DNA from 3 places in the Saccharococcus sp. Marseille-Q5394 genome. Region 1 is predicted to be linked to each of the others. Evidence: riboswitches for the same ligand, from Rfam matches in the RefSeq annotation. Region 1 holds a riboswitch; each other region holds the start of a gene.
The links. A riboswitch is a leader RNA that binds a small molecule or an ion and turns the genes downstream of it on or off. The one in region 1 is predicted to bind thiamine pyrophosphate.
Positions count from the first base shown of each region.

Region 2: linked by a shared signal. The riboswitch ahead of OC538_RS15475 (Ykof family thiamine-binding protein) and the one ahead of tenA (thiaminase II) in region 1 are both predicted to bind thiamine pyrophosphate.
Region 3: linked by a shared signal. The riboswitch ahead of thiT (energy-coupled thiamine transporter ThiT) and the one ahead of tenA (thiaminase II) in region 1 are both predicted to bind thiamine pyrophosphate.

Region 1 covers NZ_CAMPPQ010000002.1:632,124-637,710, forward strand. The annotation lists gene OC538_RS17985 (pentapeptide repeat-containing protein) at 950-1,375, shown strand; TPP riboswitch at 2,163-2,270, shown strand; gene tenA (thiaminase II) at 2,371-3,054, shown strand; gene thiM (hydroxyethylthiazole kinase) at 3,055-3,861, shown strand; gene thiD (bifunctional hydroxymethylpyrimidine kinase/phosphomethylpyrimidine kinase) at 3,858-4,697, shown strand; gene thiE (thiamine phosphate synthase) at 4,717-5,343, shown strand; gene thiW (energy coupling factor transporter S component ThiW) at 5,340-5,587, shown strand, end outside.
Region 2 covers NZ_CAMPPQ010000002.1:977,612-983,198, reverse strand. The annotation lists gene OC538_RS15490 (energy-coupling factor transporter transmembrane component T family protein) at 1-416, opposite strand, end outside; gene OC538_RS15485 (ABC transporter ATP-binding protein) at 397-1,767, opposite strand; gene OC538_RS15480 (ECF transporter S component) at 1,760-2,341, opposite strand; gene OC538_RS15475 (Ykof family thiamine-binding protein) at 2,343-2,924, opposite strand; TPP riboswitch at 3,003-3,109, opposite strand; gene OC538_RS15470 (NUDIX hydrolase) at 3,377-3,859, opposite strand; gene OC538_RS15465 (YecA family protein) at 3,975-4,970, opposite strand; gene OC538_RS15460 (DUF2935 domain-containing protein) at 5,230-5,587, shown strand, end outside.
Region 3 covers NZ_CAMPPQ010000002.1:1,009,277-1,014,863, reverse strand. The annotation lists gene OC538_RS15640 (GNAT family N-acetyltransferase) at 1-296, opposite strand, end outside; gene OC538_RS15635 (M3 family oligoendopeptidase) at 304-2,109, opposite strand; gene OC538_RS15630 (tryptophan-rich sensory protein) at 2,270-2,998, shown strand; gene thiT (energy-coupled thiamine transporter ThiT) at 3,038-3,595, opposite strand; TPP riboswitch at 3,781-3,881, opposite strand; gene OC538_RS15620 (DUF4870 domain-containing protein) at 3,973-4,314, shown strand; gene OC538_RS15615 (NUDIX hydrolase) at 4,711-5,127, opposite strand; gene OC538_RS15610 (hypothetical protein) at 5,279-5,587, opposite strand, start outside.

The DNA.
Region 1 (5,587 bases):
ACAGGGAATACTAACATTTCCTGTTATGGGATGCAATGCTTTAAATTGTTGTTGCTATCTTATTTTTTGAGCAATCCGAAGAATGAGCTGTAAGCTGCAGCAACTTGGTTGTAATATCCGACAAGCTTGTCCCAAACTGTTGTTTGAACAGTTTGAACAGCTTCTACAGCTGGCTCCTCAGCAGTTTCTTCGTCAGTAGCAGTTTCTTCTGTTACATCCTCAACTTCAGCAGGTACTTCTGCAACGTCGTCGCCTTCAACAGCGTCATCGCCTTCAACAGCGTCGTCGCCTTCAACAGCGTCATCGCCTTCAACAGCGTCGTCACCTTCAACAGCGTCGTCGCCTTCAACAGCGTCGTCGCCTTCAACAGCGTCGTCACCTTCAACAGCGTCGTCGCCTTCAACAGCATCGTCGCCTTCAACAGCATCGTCGCCTTCAACAGCATCGTCACCTTCAACAGCGTCGTCGCCTTCAACAGCATCGTCACCTTCAACAGCGTCGTCGCCTTCAACAGCATCGTCGCCTTCAACAGCGTCGTCGCCTTCAACAGCGTCGTCACCTTCAACAGCATCGTCGCCTTCAACAGCGTCTTCGCCTTCAACAACGTCATCGCCTTCAACAGCGTCGTCGCCTTCAACAGCGTCGTCACCTTCAGCAGGTACTTCTTCTGCCTCTTCACCTGGCAAGACAATTCCGAGGTGATCTTGGATTGCAAGGTTATAGTACTCAATCAAACTTACATAATTTTGTAAGATAGATTTGTACTCATTAATTTGGTCATCTGTTATAATTGAATCGGCTTGGTCAGTTGACGACGTATCTTCAGTGATATTCTCGTCAGCTGGCTTTTCTGTTTCTTCAGCATCTACTTCAGCATCTTCTTCAGCAGGTGCGTCTGTTGCATCTTCTTCATTTACAGGTGCTTCATTAGAATCTTCTTCGTCAACCGGTGACTCTACAGCTTGATCTCCGTCGACAGCTTCGTCTTCTTCAGCAGGTACTTCTACATCTTCGTCAACTGGAGTTTCTTCAACTTCTTCTTCGTCAGCTGGAGTTTCTTCAACTTCTTCTTCGTCAGCTGGAGTTTCGTCAACTTCTTCTTCGTCAACTGGAGTTTCGTCAACTTCTTCTTCGTCAACTGGTGTTTCCTCAACTTCCTCTTCGTCAACTGGAGTTTCGTCAACTTCTTCTTCGTCAGCTGGAGTTTCGTCAACTTCTTCTTCGTCAACTGGTGTTTCCTCAACTTCTTCGTCAACTGGAGTTTCTTCAACTACTTCTTCGTCAGCTGGAGTTTCATCAACTTCCTCTTCATCAGCTGGTGTGTCTGTACCTTCTTCATCTACAGGTACATCTGTATCTTCGTCATCGTTATTAGGTGCGTCTGTGTCATCTTCATCTGTTGTATCATCTTCACCCGGCTCTGCAGCTACGAAGTTTTTATTTGCAATCGTACGCATGAATTTCCCTTTTTCAGGTGAACCCGGAATGCTTGTTGCATAATAGGAAACTTTTTCACCGTGGTTTTTGAACTCTTTTTCACCATTTTCAGCTGCTAAAGCTGAACCGCCAGCTCCAAAAATAGCTGCAGTTAGCATTGACGTCGACATGACAAACGGCAAAATTTTCTTTTTCGTGTTCTTCTCATTACGATTCGTTTCGTTAACCAAGAATGATCAAACTCCCTTTTTTGTTTTTTTTTAACTCGACTACCAGATCATGAAGCGAAAAATAACACTCAGTTTAGTAAGTTGTTATGTACATCCGCCTCCTTCTCAAGATGTTGGAGCGTTTTTTATTATCCTTGCAATAGTTTCACTCGGATAGGTTGCAGTGCCCCATCTGCACATTACCAACAATAACAAAAGTAAATAACAGTAGTGTGACAACCAATTAACAAGTATTCATGGAAATATTAACCTTTGTAATAATAAAAAAGCGTAAGAAAGACTAAAAAGAGGGTAAAAACTAATCGATTTGTCCCTTGTAAGACATTTTATTCCAGTTAGTAAAATGCATAAATTATGCTCACCTTATATGTCCCGTTACTTTATTAACATGTAGAATGAATGGTCTGAATGGTCTAACGTTATATGTTACCAAATATTACATAGACCTTGCATGACTAGTAATCTATGTTATAGTGTAGTAGAAAACTGAAAAGAGTTAACCACTGGGGGAGTCTTTGTGAAAGACTGAGACGTGTATCGATACGCGGACCCTTCGAACCTGATCTGGCTCATACCAGCGTAGGGAAGTGGGTCGCACGTCTTCCAAAGGTTATCTTACGCCGATATGCGAGCCGCTTCTTCAACGATTGTGTTGAGTGAAGCGGCTTTTTTGGTTTTCCAAAACTTTAAAGGAGTGGTTGGAATGACGTTTTGTGAAGAGGTACGGAAGGAATGTGACGATGTTTGGGAGGCAAGCTTCCATCATCCGTTCATCGCAGCGCTTGCTGAAGGGACTTTGCCAGAGGATGTGTTCAAACAGTATGTCCTGCAAGACTCGTACTATTTGAAGCACTTTGCGAAAGTGCATGCAATGGCAGCAGTGCAGGCAACGGATTTATTGACGGTGCAACGGTTTGCACAACATGCGGATGGAACATGCGGGGCAGAGATTTCATTGCATGAAGGTTTCTTTGGCTTGTTGGGAGTTACGGATGAGGACATTGAAAACTTTGAGCCGGCGCCGACAGCGTATGCGTACACTTCGCATTTATACCGGGCGGCGTTGGAAGGTGACTTGGCCACGACGTTGTCCGCATTGCTTCCATGTTATTGGTTGTATTACGAAATCGGCGAGCGGCTGAAGGACGCGAAACCGGACCACCCGATTTATGACAAATGGATTGCCACGTACAGTTCTGAATGGTTCGAACAGGCAACCCGTGAACAGATCGACCGTTTGAATAAATTGACGGAAGATCTTTCGGATAAAAGACGCGGACAATTAAAAGCTCATTTCATTAAAAGCGTCCACTATGAATTGCAGTTTTGGGAAATGGCTTGGACAAAGCAATCATGGTCTCTTGAAACAAAAGGGGTGCATGTATAAATGGCTCAATTTTCATTGCTGAAAGAACTGCGTACGCAAAACCCGTTAGTTCATTGCATCACGAATATGGTCGTTGCAAACTTTCAAGCGAATGGCCTGCTGGCATTGGGCGCTTCTCCGATCATGGCGGAAGCAATCGAGGAGGCGGCGGATGTATCCTCCGTTTCCTCCTGTACGTTGCTCAACATCGGGACGCTAGATCCTTCGGCTGTTGAATCAATGATTGCTGCTGGAAAAGTTTCTTCTATTAAAGGGCGGCCACTCGTATTGGATCCGGTGGGAGCTGGGGCAACCGCTTTCCGAAAACAGACGGTCGCTACACTTCTGAAGGAATTGGATATTACGCTTATCCGCGGAAATGCCGGTGAAATTGCATCCATTGCGGGTGTTGAATGGGAAGTGAAAGGTGTCGATGCAGGAGACGGATCGGCAAATATTGAGGAGGCGGCGAAAGATGTGGCTCGCCGCCACCGTTGCCTCGTCGCTGTTACCGGCGAGACCGACATCGTGACAGATGGTGAAAAGCTCATCCGGATCACAGGAGGGCATCCGCTCATGAGTAAAATTACAGGTATGGGCTGCCTGTTAAGCGCGGTTTCCGCCGCATTCCTGTCCGTCGGTAAACATTCGCCGATTGACGCGGTTGCTTACAGTCTCGCCTTTTACAAAAGAGCGGGTGAATTAGCGGCTGAACTAGCTTCGGGTCCGGGGGATTTTGCGGTTTATTTCCTGAATGCTTTACACCAATTGGGCGATGAAGCAATCGATGCCGACCGATTCATTGTTGAAGAGGGGGTTGTGAAATGACTTCAGTTGCTCTGACGATTGCAGGTTCGGATAGTGGCGGCGGGGCAGGGATCCAAGCCGATCTGAAAACATTCCAGGAGCTTGGCACGTTCGGAACATCCGTATTGACGGCAGTAACTGCACAGAATACGCTTGGCGTTCATGCAGTTCAACCGATTGAGACGGACATCGTCATCGCGCAGATTGATGCAGTGCTGAATGATTTCACAGTTGGTGCTGCTAAAACGGGAATGCTGTTTTCAGGTGAAATTATCGAGGCAGTCGCGGATACATTGAGCCAATATGAAAGGATCCCTTTAGTCATTGATCCCGTCATGATTGCGAAAGGCGGCGCTTCGCTTCTTCAGGAGGCAGCGATTGCAGCTTTGAAGGAGCGCCTCATTCCGACGGCGACCCTTCTGACGCCCAATATACCTGAAGCGGAAGTGCTGACGGGAATGACGATTGTGTCAATGCACGATATGGAGAATGCCGCGAATCAATTGCTTCGGATGGGGGCCGGGGCCGTTCTGCTGAAAGGGGGGCATCGGATGGATACCCGTGACGCGGAGGATTTATTCATGTCGGCGGATGGCGAGTGCTTTCTAATGAGAAGCAAGCGGATCAAAACGAAAGACACGCATGGCACGGGCTGTACGTTCGCCGCTGCTGTTACAGCAGAGCTTGCGAAAGGTGCACCGATGCGTGACGCAGTCGTTACCGCAAAACACTTTATCCATGCGGCGATTGAAGATGGGCTTTACCTTGGGAATGGACACGGGCCGACAAACCATGCGGCATTTCGTGATCGGGGCATTGTGGAACGGAAGGATGTTGAATTGATTGGAAAACGTTGACGTTACGCTTTATTTCATTATGGGATCGATAAATGCTGAGAAGCCGCTATCTGTTTTGGAAGATGCCTTAAAAGGCGGGATCACTTGCTTCCAGCTGAGAGAGAAGGGGGCGCGTGCACTCGTCGGGATTGAAAAGAAAGCATTTGCAGAGAGCTGTCAACGATTGTGTGCGCAATATGGAGTGCCGTTCATCGTTAATGATGATGTGGATCTTGTTGTTGAGATTGACGCGGACGGCGTCCATGTCGGCCAGGACGATGTTGAGGCGCGATTCGTCCGAAAAAGAATTGGATCTGAAAAGATCTTGGGTATTTCCGTTCATACAGTAGATGAAGCGAATCAGGCAATTGCGGATGGGGCGGATTATGTCGGCATGGGGCCAGTCTATCCGACGATAACGAAAGTTGATGCGAAGCCGGTTGCGGGTACAGCGATGATCGAGGAAGTCGCGGGGGTGTATCCTAGCTTGCCGATTGTCGGAATCGGAGGCATTACGGCAGAGAATGCTGAACCGGTCTTCCGGGCGGGAGCGAGCGGAATATCCGTCATTTCAGCGATTGCTTCATCTGCTGACCCTGAAATGGCGGCGAGGCGGCTGGCGGAAGTGTCATTGAAATGGAGCTGGGAAAGGGGGGTGCTGCGATGAATACGCGGAAGCTTGTTCTGATGACCGTGTTTACGGCGATTGCGGTGGCGGGATCCGCGTTCGTCTCGTTTCCTGCGGGGATAGCCCGCGCGTACCCGATCCAGCACGCGGTCAATGTCATCGCGGCGATCTTGCTAGGGCCGGTTCCAGCTGTCATTATTGCCTTCATGACCGGCTTAGTGCGCATATTGACAGGCACCGGATCACTGCTCGCCTTTCCGGGTGGGATGATCGGCGCCGCGCT
Region 2 (5,587 bases), 350 kb from region 1:
GGCGACAGCTTCATTTGCTGCATGAGACTTAAAATGAATGAAACGGGATTTGTCGTCAATGCGAATAATAGTGATAAGCCAGAGAACGCCAAGACACGAAAACTTAATGACAATGCGTGATTCAACTGGACTTCCGTGATGTTAATCGACCAAATCGATAGAACGACAGGCCCTGACTTGTCTTCTGCAAAGACGAGTGTCGTCCAAAAATACCCGAACGCCATGATGAGAAAGGGAATCATGAGCAGAATCCATAGCTTCCAATCAATCCTGCTGAACAACAGCTGGATGAGCAGCACTCCGATCCACATGAGCAAGGGCGTCCATGGATTGAAGAAGAATGCCATCGTCAACATGCAAATCGTGACGACAATGAACTTTGCAGCAGGATTCATATTATGCAAAGCAGACTTCATGTTCCACCCACCCCTTTGGCTGAAGCAGATGATGGTCCGCCAGCAGCTCTTCATCACGCCATACTAGAGCAGCATCAAACTTCCCAGTCAAAGCACCATCTTGCATTAATAAAGCCGAATCCGCCACATGAAACGCAAACTCCATATCATGTGTGACAATCAGGAAGGTCGTCCCTTCCCTTGCCCGCTCGTCAATCAACCCGAACAGCTCCACCATGGATGCGGCGTCTTGCCCCGATGTCGGTTCATCCATCAAAATGATTTCCCTGCCATCGCACAGCATTGCAGCGATCGCCACTCGTCTCTTCTGTCCATGGCTCACGGCAAACGGATGGGCCTCTGCAACCGCCGCCAAGTGCAAACGAGATAGCAATTCTTCTGCATCCGCCCCGCCGCCGAAAGCAATCTCATCCCGTACCGTTTTCGTAACGAATAAGAATTCCGGTGATTGAGGGACATATCCTAAATGTGAAGGGCGCACAGTTCCACTTGCAGGAATCAAATTGCATAATGCTTTCAGCAACGTCGATTTGCCGCTCCCATTCGGTCCGGCCAGAATTGTAACTTCTCCCCGGTTCAATGAGAATGAAACGTCTTTTAGAAATGACTCCGTGCCGACGTTTGCCACTTCCAATGACTGACCTTCCTGTTTGCTGCTGATCCTTTTGCTCATTGGATTCACGTCATTTATTCGCTCCAGCTGAATTTCACGATCGAAAAAACCTCCCCATAAATCGAGCCGATGCTCAATCGCCAAGATTGTCAGAGACTGTTCCTGTTGAAGCTCATCCAGCCAACTAATGAACTGCTTTGCGGTATACGGATCTAAATGGGAGATCGGTTCATCGAGCAGTAGGATTTCCGGCTCCATGATCAATGCACATGCTGTCGCAATCCGCTGCTTTTGCCCTCCGGATAGCTGTTGGATGACGGAATGACGGAACTTGGTCAATCCTGTCAAATCCAATACGTCTTTAATCCGTCCATCCATTTCCTCCCGCTCCACATTCAAGTTTTCAAGCGTGAAGGCAAGCTCCTCTTCGACCGTCATCATGCAGAACTGTGCATCCGGATCTTGGAAAACGGTCGCAATCCGGTGATTCACTTCACCCGGCGAATAGTTCTGGCTTTCTTTATCAAATAAAGTAACGGAACCCTTTACGATGCCATCGCAGTTTTCCGGGTACAGCCGGTTGCATAAATAAAGCAATGTCGTTTTTCCGCTCCCGCTGGGCCCCGTTATGACAACCCTTTCCCCTCTTGCCACGGAGAATGAAAGATCTTCAAGAATCCATTCCTCCTCGTCGGGATAACGGAAACTTACATTATCGAACCGGATCACTTCACGCACGCGCCTCACCTTTTTTCGCACGCGTAATCGGATAGCCTCGGAGTGATCCCGTAGCGAGCAGTCCATCGACGACCGCCTTGCCCCCAATGCCCGCTATGACCGCGCCGCTGGCAATCCGGATACCGAGCATGAGCAGCACATAACCTGTGCTGAACACCGTGAATCCACCTAGGAAATAACCATAAATGAAGCTGAATACCGAGGCGCCGACACCCGCCAGCATTAGCACCCATATATCAAATCGCCGATAGCGCGTTGCGGCGAAAGCCGCCTCGGCCCCTAGCCCTTGAATAATACCTGCGAGAATCAAACGCGGACCGACCGCATTTCCTAATAGCACCTCGATGGCAGCTGCAATCGTTTCCGAAATGACCGCAGCCCCAGGTTTCCGGATAATATACATGCAAATGATCGACACGATGAACCAAATGCCAAAAATCCATTCATAAGCGATTGGGCCTATGAACCCGGCCCAAATATTCCCTACGTGCAAAAACAACAAATAGACAATCCCGAACACGACAGAAAACAGCGACATGAGGACAACCTCTTTCAACTTCCACGACTTAAGCATGTTACAGTCCTCCGTGCGACGGACTGTTGATGCTCATCGAAACCGTCATGACCAGATGCTTGTGCTCTTCAGAACGCACATTGCTGAAAGCCTCTTCATAAAATGCAAACACATCATGGATATCCCCATGGATGCCGCTCGCATAATGCATCGATTCATTAAAGACACCCTGCTCCTTCGCCCTATCCACTTCGCGATAAATGATGTCCATATACGACGGATTATTCATCGGATACAGCGCAAATTGAGATGACACATATTGCTTCGTAGCATCTGTATTCGCGATGTTCTCGCCTTTTTCCAAATACGCGTCGCCCGCCGTATCACCCGGGCACCCTGCCGAAAACGTCCCGGACAATGCAATATGCTTGCCGGTTTTCGCGGCATGCAACGCAATCGCCTTCGCAACGTTAAAGACATGAATCTGCTTGCCGCGAATGACGGTAGAGACATCGTCTGTATGCATCCAAACATTCGACGTATCTGTTAATTCAAGCGCTCCTTTAATTACACTTACAAAATCATCTGCCATCGGATATAACGAAAAACGAAATCCGACGATTGGACTTAATCCACATTCCATTTCCTTCGACCTCCCGAAAAATTTTCATAAAAAAAACTACATCCCGGAAGATGTAGCACTTCTCCAATATGAAACAATCGGAAAGCCACTACACTTCCCCACGCAGGTATTATCCTGATCGGGTCGTAAGGGATCGGAGCTCTTGCTCGCATCTCAGCCAATAGTGGGCACCCCTAGTGCAGAATCGGTATGTAGTTGGTTTTTATGTTGCCATTAGTATAGACGAAGAATTTTTACTTGTAAATGAAATCTGGCAAACTCGTACTTTCGTCTATAGTGTAGAGTGCCATTCTTGCAGATGCGCATAAAATCTTCCATTCACGCATAAAGTCACGTAATTGCGCATAAACTCGAGGATTCACGCATAAATCCATGAATGCACGCATAAACATGATTAAAAGCTCATAAATCGCAGTAATCACGCATAACTGCACTAGCATGGAGTTTTCACCCTACATCTTCCTGCTCATTTTCACGTCAAATCCAGGATGTGTGACATATTCTTGATACTCCACATTCCCGTCAAACTTAAAATACTCATCAATACGGGCTCGGATTGCGGGCTGCGTAATATACGCAAGCACTTCATCCTTAGGAACCCACTTGCAATCCGACGTCTCGTCCGATGTGCAAAGCTCTCCGCCAACCGGCTTGCAGGCAAAGTCGAACATTATTTTTGTCGGGACGTCGGTCACTCCGTCATACCATTTATAAATGGCTGAATTTGTATACACGCCAATCAAGTGGCTCACTTCCACATCGATGCCGCTCTCCTCTTTCACTTCCCGGATTACGCCATCCATCAAATTCTCCCCGACTTCAACCTGCCCACCTGGAAATACCCATCCGCCGTGTTCAGTTTTCACGATTAACATGTTGCCTTCCCTGTCTTCAACAAGCCCTCCACAAGCTACAATATGCGTCGGCCATGCCATTTTTCCCATCCCCTTTTCATTGAATGAATAAATTCTACCAATATTCCGATAATAAAGATAGAGTTAAGAAATCCACCTGCCGCTTAAACAAGCAACAGATGGACAATAGCTCTATTCAATTTGTAACTTTGGCTGTGTAATAAGCCTCGAGGTCTTTGGAGTATTTATTCATGGATGAAGGAGAAACTTCAAACCATTCAGCGATTTCCTTCAATGGCATGGAAATCGGTTCAAAAAATGAATTATCTTGTCCGAAACGAATTGCGCCTGCGGCAATCGCCATTTCCTTCCGTGCATTGGGCTGCTGCTCCACTAAAAAGTCTTCAACTACATCTAGCAGCTCTTTCGGGTCTCGATTGTGCTTTTCCAAAAATTCAATTGCAGATAACAGAACGCCAGCTTCGAAATTGGTGAATTCGCCGCCTTCATACCCATCGTCACCAAGGCATTTCCAGAAATCCAATGCATTTTCTTTCAGGAAAGTTGAAACCGAAAGTGCTTCTTCAGATGAAAACCTTTTTGCGAATTCCTGAATTGCATTCGTATGGTCCGTTGGGAAAAAGAGTAAGCTTGATACAGCCAAATAGTGATTTTTATCATCCGTACCGTCAGGCAACACGAAGCAGAACAAGTGGACCCCAACAGGTACCGGCTTTTCACTCTCCCTGCGAAGCTTGATTATTTCATCATTAAAAATCATTTGTACCGTTATATATGTATCATCCACTTCGATAACTTCCCCGATGAACGATCGCGGGTTTTGCCACGTCTCAACCACTCGTAATACAGATGGCCGCAATAGCTTTTTCTTCTGTTTGTCCAAATACCCTAACCAAATATCAGATCGATGGTTGAAAAAGAACTCATCCATCGCAATCGCCTCAATCATTTCTTCGGGCATGTAAGTGCCTAACGACTGTTTCCATTCATTCGCCAGCTTCAAATATTCAGGGATATCCTTCCGCTCTGGATACTCGTCGTAGAAAGTCTGCAATGCACGTTCCAGTTCATCTTGTTGAACAGTTTCAATGGAAACTGCATTTTTCGACTGACAACATTTCTTATATTTCTTCCCGCTGCCACAAAGACAAGGATCATTACGTCCGATCATTTCAAAACACTTCCTTCATAAAAGTAGAACCTATCCAGTTTACCATTTTTCTGGCGTTTCTGGAACAGTCCCAAATTCATGTTTTTAGCACCTTAATGAATCTATGTTCGTTATATAGAACAAGCAGCATCTTTGTAGGACATACACGGATTTGTCATATAGGAGTTGAATGGCGAATACAATCTAATTGGTGACTATGAATAGACGGGAGGAATGTGAGTAATTGATTCAAGGGGTCGGCAAACTGTAAGGAGAATACATGGAATGGAGTGGGGTTTTGGGTTATACGGATAACTATGAAAGGGATGCCTACGGGATTATCGCTTTTTGGTTACGGAACGATTATGACCACGGCCGATTTTTCGACAGGGAAATTAGTCATTACGAAACTGAATTGGCTCGTGCCAACCTAAATAACATTCAGCGGTTAGGTAGAATTTGGCAGAAAGCGGAATCGAAAACAGGCGATCTTGGCACCTTGATTGACGAAGCACAACATGCCACACGGGAATTCCATAGCTTGCTCGCGTATACTATGGATAAATCACTACACTGCGATGTTATAATTTCTACGCCAGTATCACTCCTAGACCATATGGTGCGCGAATCCGAAGAAT
Region 3 (5,587 bases), 380 kb from region 1:
CCGACGAAACCACTTGAAAAAGGCAGCCTTTTAATACTGTATAACGATATATGACCGATCAACCTGCTTGTTTCGGCGTCAAAAATCCCAAAATTATATTCGCGCCGATCTCTCATTTGATAAATGGATTCCCTTATCTTATCCCGTTGGACAGAAACCGTATAGTAGCTCGATTCATGACGAGGCTCAAAGACCGTCCAATATTCCCGATTTGCTTTGAGCAACTGGGTGAATATCGCTGCATCGTCTTCTGTCAATATACGCAAATAACAAGTTCGCCCTTCAAGCAGAATCAATGCGTCTTCACCTTTCTTCGGAAGCTATTTTCAAAAATTCTTCTACGTCTTTCACACATAACGCCACACCTTTTGCCCAGAATTCCTCTTTAGTTATATCTTCACCGAGATGCTTCATCGCAAGATCCTCGACTGACATGACGGCCGTGTCGCGCAAGAGAGCCATATATTTCTGTTCAAACGATTCCCCTTCTTCAATGGCTTTCGCATAAATGCTCAATGAGAACAGGTATCCGAATGTATACGGGAAGTTATAGAATGGTGTCCCCGTAATATAAAAGTGCAGCTTCGAAGCCCAGAAATGCGGATGAACTGTATCAAGAGCTCCTCCATATGCCTCTCTTTGTGCTTCAGCCATCAACTCATTCAATCTTGCAGCAGGCACCACTCCATTTTTCCTTTCTTCGTAAAAGCGCGTCTCGAACAGGAAGCGTGCATGGATATTCATGAAGAATGCCACACTGCGTTGGATTTTATCCTCAAGCAATGCTAGTTTTTCCTCTTCTGTTTCCGCCGACTTGACGGCAGCGTCAGCGACGATCATTTCAGCGAAAGTGGAGGCCGTCTCTGCAACTCCCATTGCGTATTGCCGGTTCATATAATGGACTGGTCGCAATGCGTATGAATGGAACGCATGACCCAGTTCATGTGCCAACGTCGCCACATTGGACATGGAGCCGCTATATGTCATGAATATGCGGGATTGTTCTGAAATCGGCATGCCCGTACAGAATCCTCCCGGACGTTTATCCGCCCGGTCTTCCGCTTCGATCCAGCTATCCTCAAATGCTTTCCTCGAAAATGACTCGAGTTCCGGACCGAACTTGCCGAAGTGCTCCAAGATGAATTCAGCGCCTTCTTGGAACGGCATTTCCTTCGTGGATGAAGTGACAGGTGCATCTAAATCATACCAATTCATATTTTCATTTCCCAATAGTTCGGCTTTTCGCTTCAGATATTCTACAAAAGGGGCTTTATTGTCACTGATAGCCCCCCACATTGCGTCAAGCGTCTCTTGGCTCATCCGATTCCGCATGAGAGGCTCTTTCAGAACGGAATCCCAGTCGCGCTTCTTATAGACAGCCAAGCGGAATCCTGCAAGGTGGTTCAATGTTGAGGCAAAGAAATCCTCTTTCGCCCCCCATGCGTCTTCAAGTTTATTAAACGCTTCCTTGCGTACTTCGACATCTGCATGGGAGCTCAAATTATTCGCCTGGCCAACGGAAAGCTTCTTCTCTTCCCCATCAATTGTCATTTCAATCGTAATGTCCCCGACAAGCCGATCATATAATTGGCCCCACCCTTGGTACCCATCGACACTTAGTGCAGTGATAAGGTTTTCTTCCTCCTCGGACAGTTTCAATTGAACTTCTTCGCGCCATTCTTGTAGAATAAAATCGAATTGGGATAGTTGCTCGGTCGCCAACAAGTCTTTCCAAACAGTTTCTTTAGTCTTAGCAATTGCTAGTTTGATCTTCAAAATGGCTGGCTGGAACCTCGCTCCTAACGAGGAAACTTCAGCTTGGAGAAGAAGCGCTTTTTTATCTTTCGTATTCGCGGCGATGAAACATCCAATGACCGCTCCCGCTTCCCTAAGATTCTTCGCAGTGTTTTTGATTTCATCAATTACATGAAGAATTTGATCCGCATCTTCCACGGTTGTAGGTGTTTGCGTGGCAATTGCAAGGTTTTCCAATGCACCGATTTGCTCTTTTACCGTATCAAGGTGAGTACGAAGCTGCTCCGAACCGCTGCCGCCTTTGAAAAATACATCTAAATCCCATACTTGTGAATATGTTTTTGTCGTAGTCAATTATAGTCCCCCTAATCATTCGGAAAATTGTAATTAAATCATGTTTTTATTATACCATGAATCTTCGGCATTCGAAATAATGGATTTGTGACGGAAACTTCATACTTTCCTTCGCACAGTCCCCCATTCCTATGTATACTGTTCTGAGGGAGGATGTACTATGTCTAGAATACTTCTTATGACCCTGTCGCTATGTACAGTCATACTATTGAATATAACCGCAAGCTTTTACTCACTGAATGGAAACACAACAAGCGATATAACAAATCGGCTGCCGTTGCTTTTCATTCCGGCAGACTATGTATTGATCATCTGTTGGTTGCTCTATATCATGCTTTTTTTCTGGATTTTCAATTTCAAAAAGACTTGCCACGAGATGAGCTCCGCACATCGAAACCGCTTCACTTACCTTTTCGTATTAAGTTGTCTTCTCCATATTGCTTGGATTGTCCTTTGGCACTTCGGATTGTTCACCGGAACCGTCATTACGAAAATAGTTCTTCTCATTGTGTTGCTCACTTTATATGGTACCTTCCCGAAACGGGAAAACCGATTGCTTGGCAGAGTGCCATTTAGCCTGCTCACTGGGTGGATTTTCATTACGACCATCTCGAACTTCAGTTATCTTCTAATGATCCATGGTTGGACTGGGTTCGGGTTAAGTGATCCTTTATGGGCCGTCATCTTTTTAACGATTTCCACGGCTTTCGCTTTACATTTTATGTACCACTACAAGGATTATGTGATGAATCTCGTTTTTGTTTGGGCGTTTATCGGCATTGCCGTTAAAAACGGGACGGAGGAGCTGTTCATATCCGCAGCTGCCATCTTTTTATCAGCAGTCATCATAGCATGCATCTTCCTGTTTTCAGGCAGACGTACGCATTAAAAAATAGCAGGAGCATGATGACACATACCCCTGCTATTTTTATGTTCTTTGAATAAGTCTAGGCGCGGATGTGAAAAGAACAACTGCTACGATTGCACACAATATGATGGATGGAATCATATAGGATCCATTGTATACCAAGGAGTACAACCAAGCCGGCTGGTCTCCGGCATATTCAGCGAAAAACACCATACCGCCAATAAAGTGGGCCAAGTACCGAAGAAGGCCGCCCAACACCGTCCCGACAATTATTGCTGCAGCCATCGAGCCTTTGCGTCCAGCCGCTTTGCTATTAATCAGCCATCTGAGTGTGGACGCCGCCAATCCAACAACCGTGTATGCGACAAAATAATCTAAAGCGCCTTGCACGGGGTGGATGATATAGCCCCCTATAACAGCTTGCAGGAGACCCGATATCAATCCGGTCAATAAACCGCCAGAAACTCCCCATCGATATGCCATCAAGATGATCGGCAACATTGATAAGGTGACGGACCCGCCTTGAGGCATTTTAAATAGCGTCAAGTTATCCAATACAAACGATAAAGCTCCTAGAATGGCAACCTCCAACATTAACTGAAGTCTTTTGCGATCCAATTGTAATTCCCCCTTTTTTAGTCGGAGGGATACGGAATGAAAAAGCGTTTTTTCTGCCTCGACCGGGTATCACATATATGGATACGTTTGAAACATGCCCATCATGGTTACGGTTACTAAACAGCTTTAAAACTTTTTCGCAACAAAAAAACGACATCCCGGATAGAACCGAGACATCGATCGTTGTCAGTTTCCATCCACATCCCTACGCAAGTATGAACTTACAGGTTCGAAGGGTTAGGACGAATATCCAATCTCAGCCTTATAGGCACCCCTTGTGGTCATGTAATTCAATTGTCGTATACATTGTATATGTTACAGTACTTATAAGCAAGATGAATTGTAAACTACTTATTAGAATTGCGGGAGGTAAGCCTATGACCAATAATAAACTATTATCAGCCCTCTGTTATTTCAGCATCTTCTTTTCACCGCTTCTCTTGCCTGCAATCGTCTTTTTTGTCACGGATGATCATGACGTGAAAGGGCATGCGAAACGTTCGCTTATCTCGCATCTTATTCCAGTCGTGCTCCTTATTGCCGGCTTCATCCTGTTTACGTTTTCGATGATTTCCTATGAATCGAGGATGTACACAATGTTGACAGGGCAATTCGACTTTTGGGGACTGGCCCCTTTCCTGTTCATGCTCATCTACGGACTGCTGTTTGTTATCGTCGTCATCTGGAATGTCTACCACGGCGTGAAAGTATTGAAATGATAGGGAAGGAAGGCATAGTGAGTGAAATATGTTAGGGTAGATAGTAAATGTTCTAACCCACTACAAATATAATTGATTTCCGTTCCGATCGGACGCTTTCCGCGGGCACGGCTTCAGCCAATCGAACAGCGAAGGGTTCGATTTGCCGTATTTCTGCGCTTTTTGCAGAAATTAAGGCATCCTGCTCCCTCAGGGTCGAAAAAACATTGCTCGCAAACGCCGTTCTTCGTAACGGCGTTCGCTGGGGTCGCCGATCTCCACTCCAATCAATTGGAGTATATCTTAAATTTTTAGCTGCATGGCAACAGTAAAGACATGAAAAGGTAATTCTTATTGCAGGCTCTGTTAAGAGGCATTATTGATTACTATTGAAAAAGGACATGTTTAGGGTCCTTTTTATTCGAACGCGACCGATTGTTCAAGATGTTTATATTGTTCTAGTAGTAACTCTAAATCTTCGGGATAGACGTGGTTAATAGTTTTTATATCAGACAAGGATTTCCAATCGGCTTCGACAATAATTTGATCAGGATCATTAATTCCACTGCTGTCGCCGATCTTTTCCACCCTGAAATAATATGTCTTTACTTTTATATTTTTAATGGTTGTTTCTTTAACTTTTAATTTTTTGATGACTTTCACGTCATATCCCGTTTCTTCTTTAATCTCCCGAATGCAACATTCCTCTGGACTTTCGCCTTCTTCAATACCACCAGAAGGTACCGCCCATCTCTCTGACCCAAAACTTTTGACCATTAGTATTTCCTTATGTTCATTGATACAAATACCTGCTGAACCTGACCAGCTTTTCATTGTTATAGTACCCCTTCTCACAAAGCTTTTATTAAACTGCATGGCCTGATTGTTGAACACACGGTAAACAACACCTGCAACTAACCTGCAACTTTATGTAAACAAGAAATAGAACCCTCAAAGCAGTTCAATCTTCAAGTAACCGATTCTATTAAAGATGTAGTTCCTCAATTGTCATAAAAATTCTTGCATACAATGCTTTTATATGTTCATCATTATTTTCATTGTTATATAAACCAAATCCCCAACTTTTTACGACCTCTTCATCTTCTTCTTGTATCGTCAGAACGCCAACAGCATAGCTTTTCCCCGAAGTCCACTCCCAACCGGAATCATATTCTACGTCCTTCACCGTAAAAGGAATATGGCTGTTAGCTGAAATGAAAAAGAATGGAATGGTTGACTGTAAGTACAAATCTGCATACTGGCTTTCTGAAGCTTCGACAAGCTTTTCTTCCGT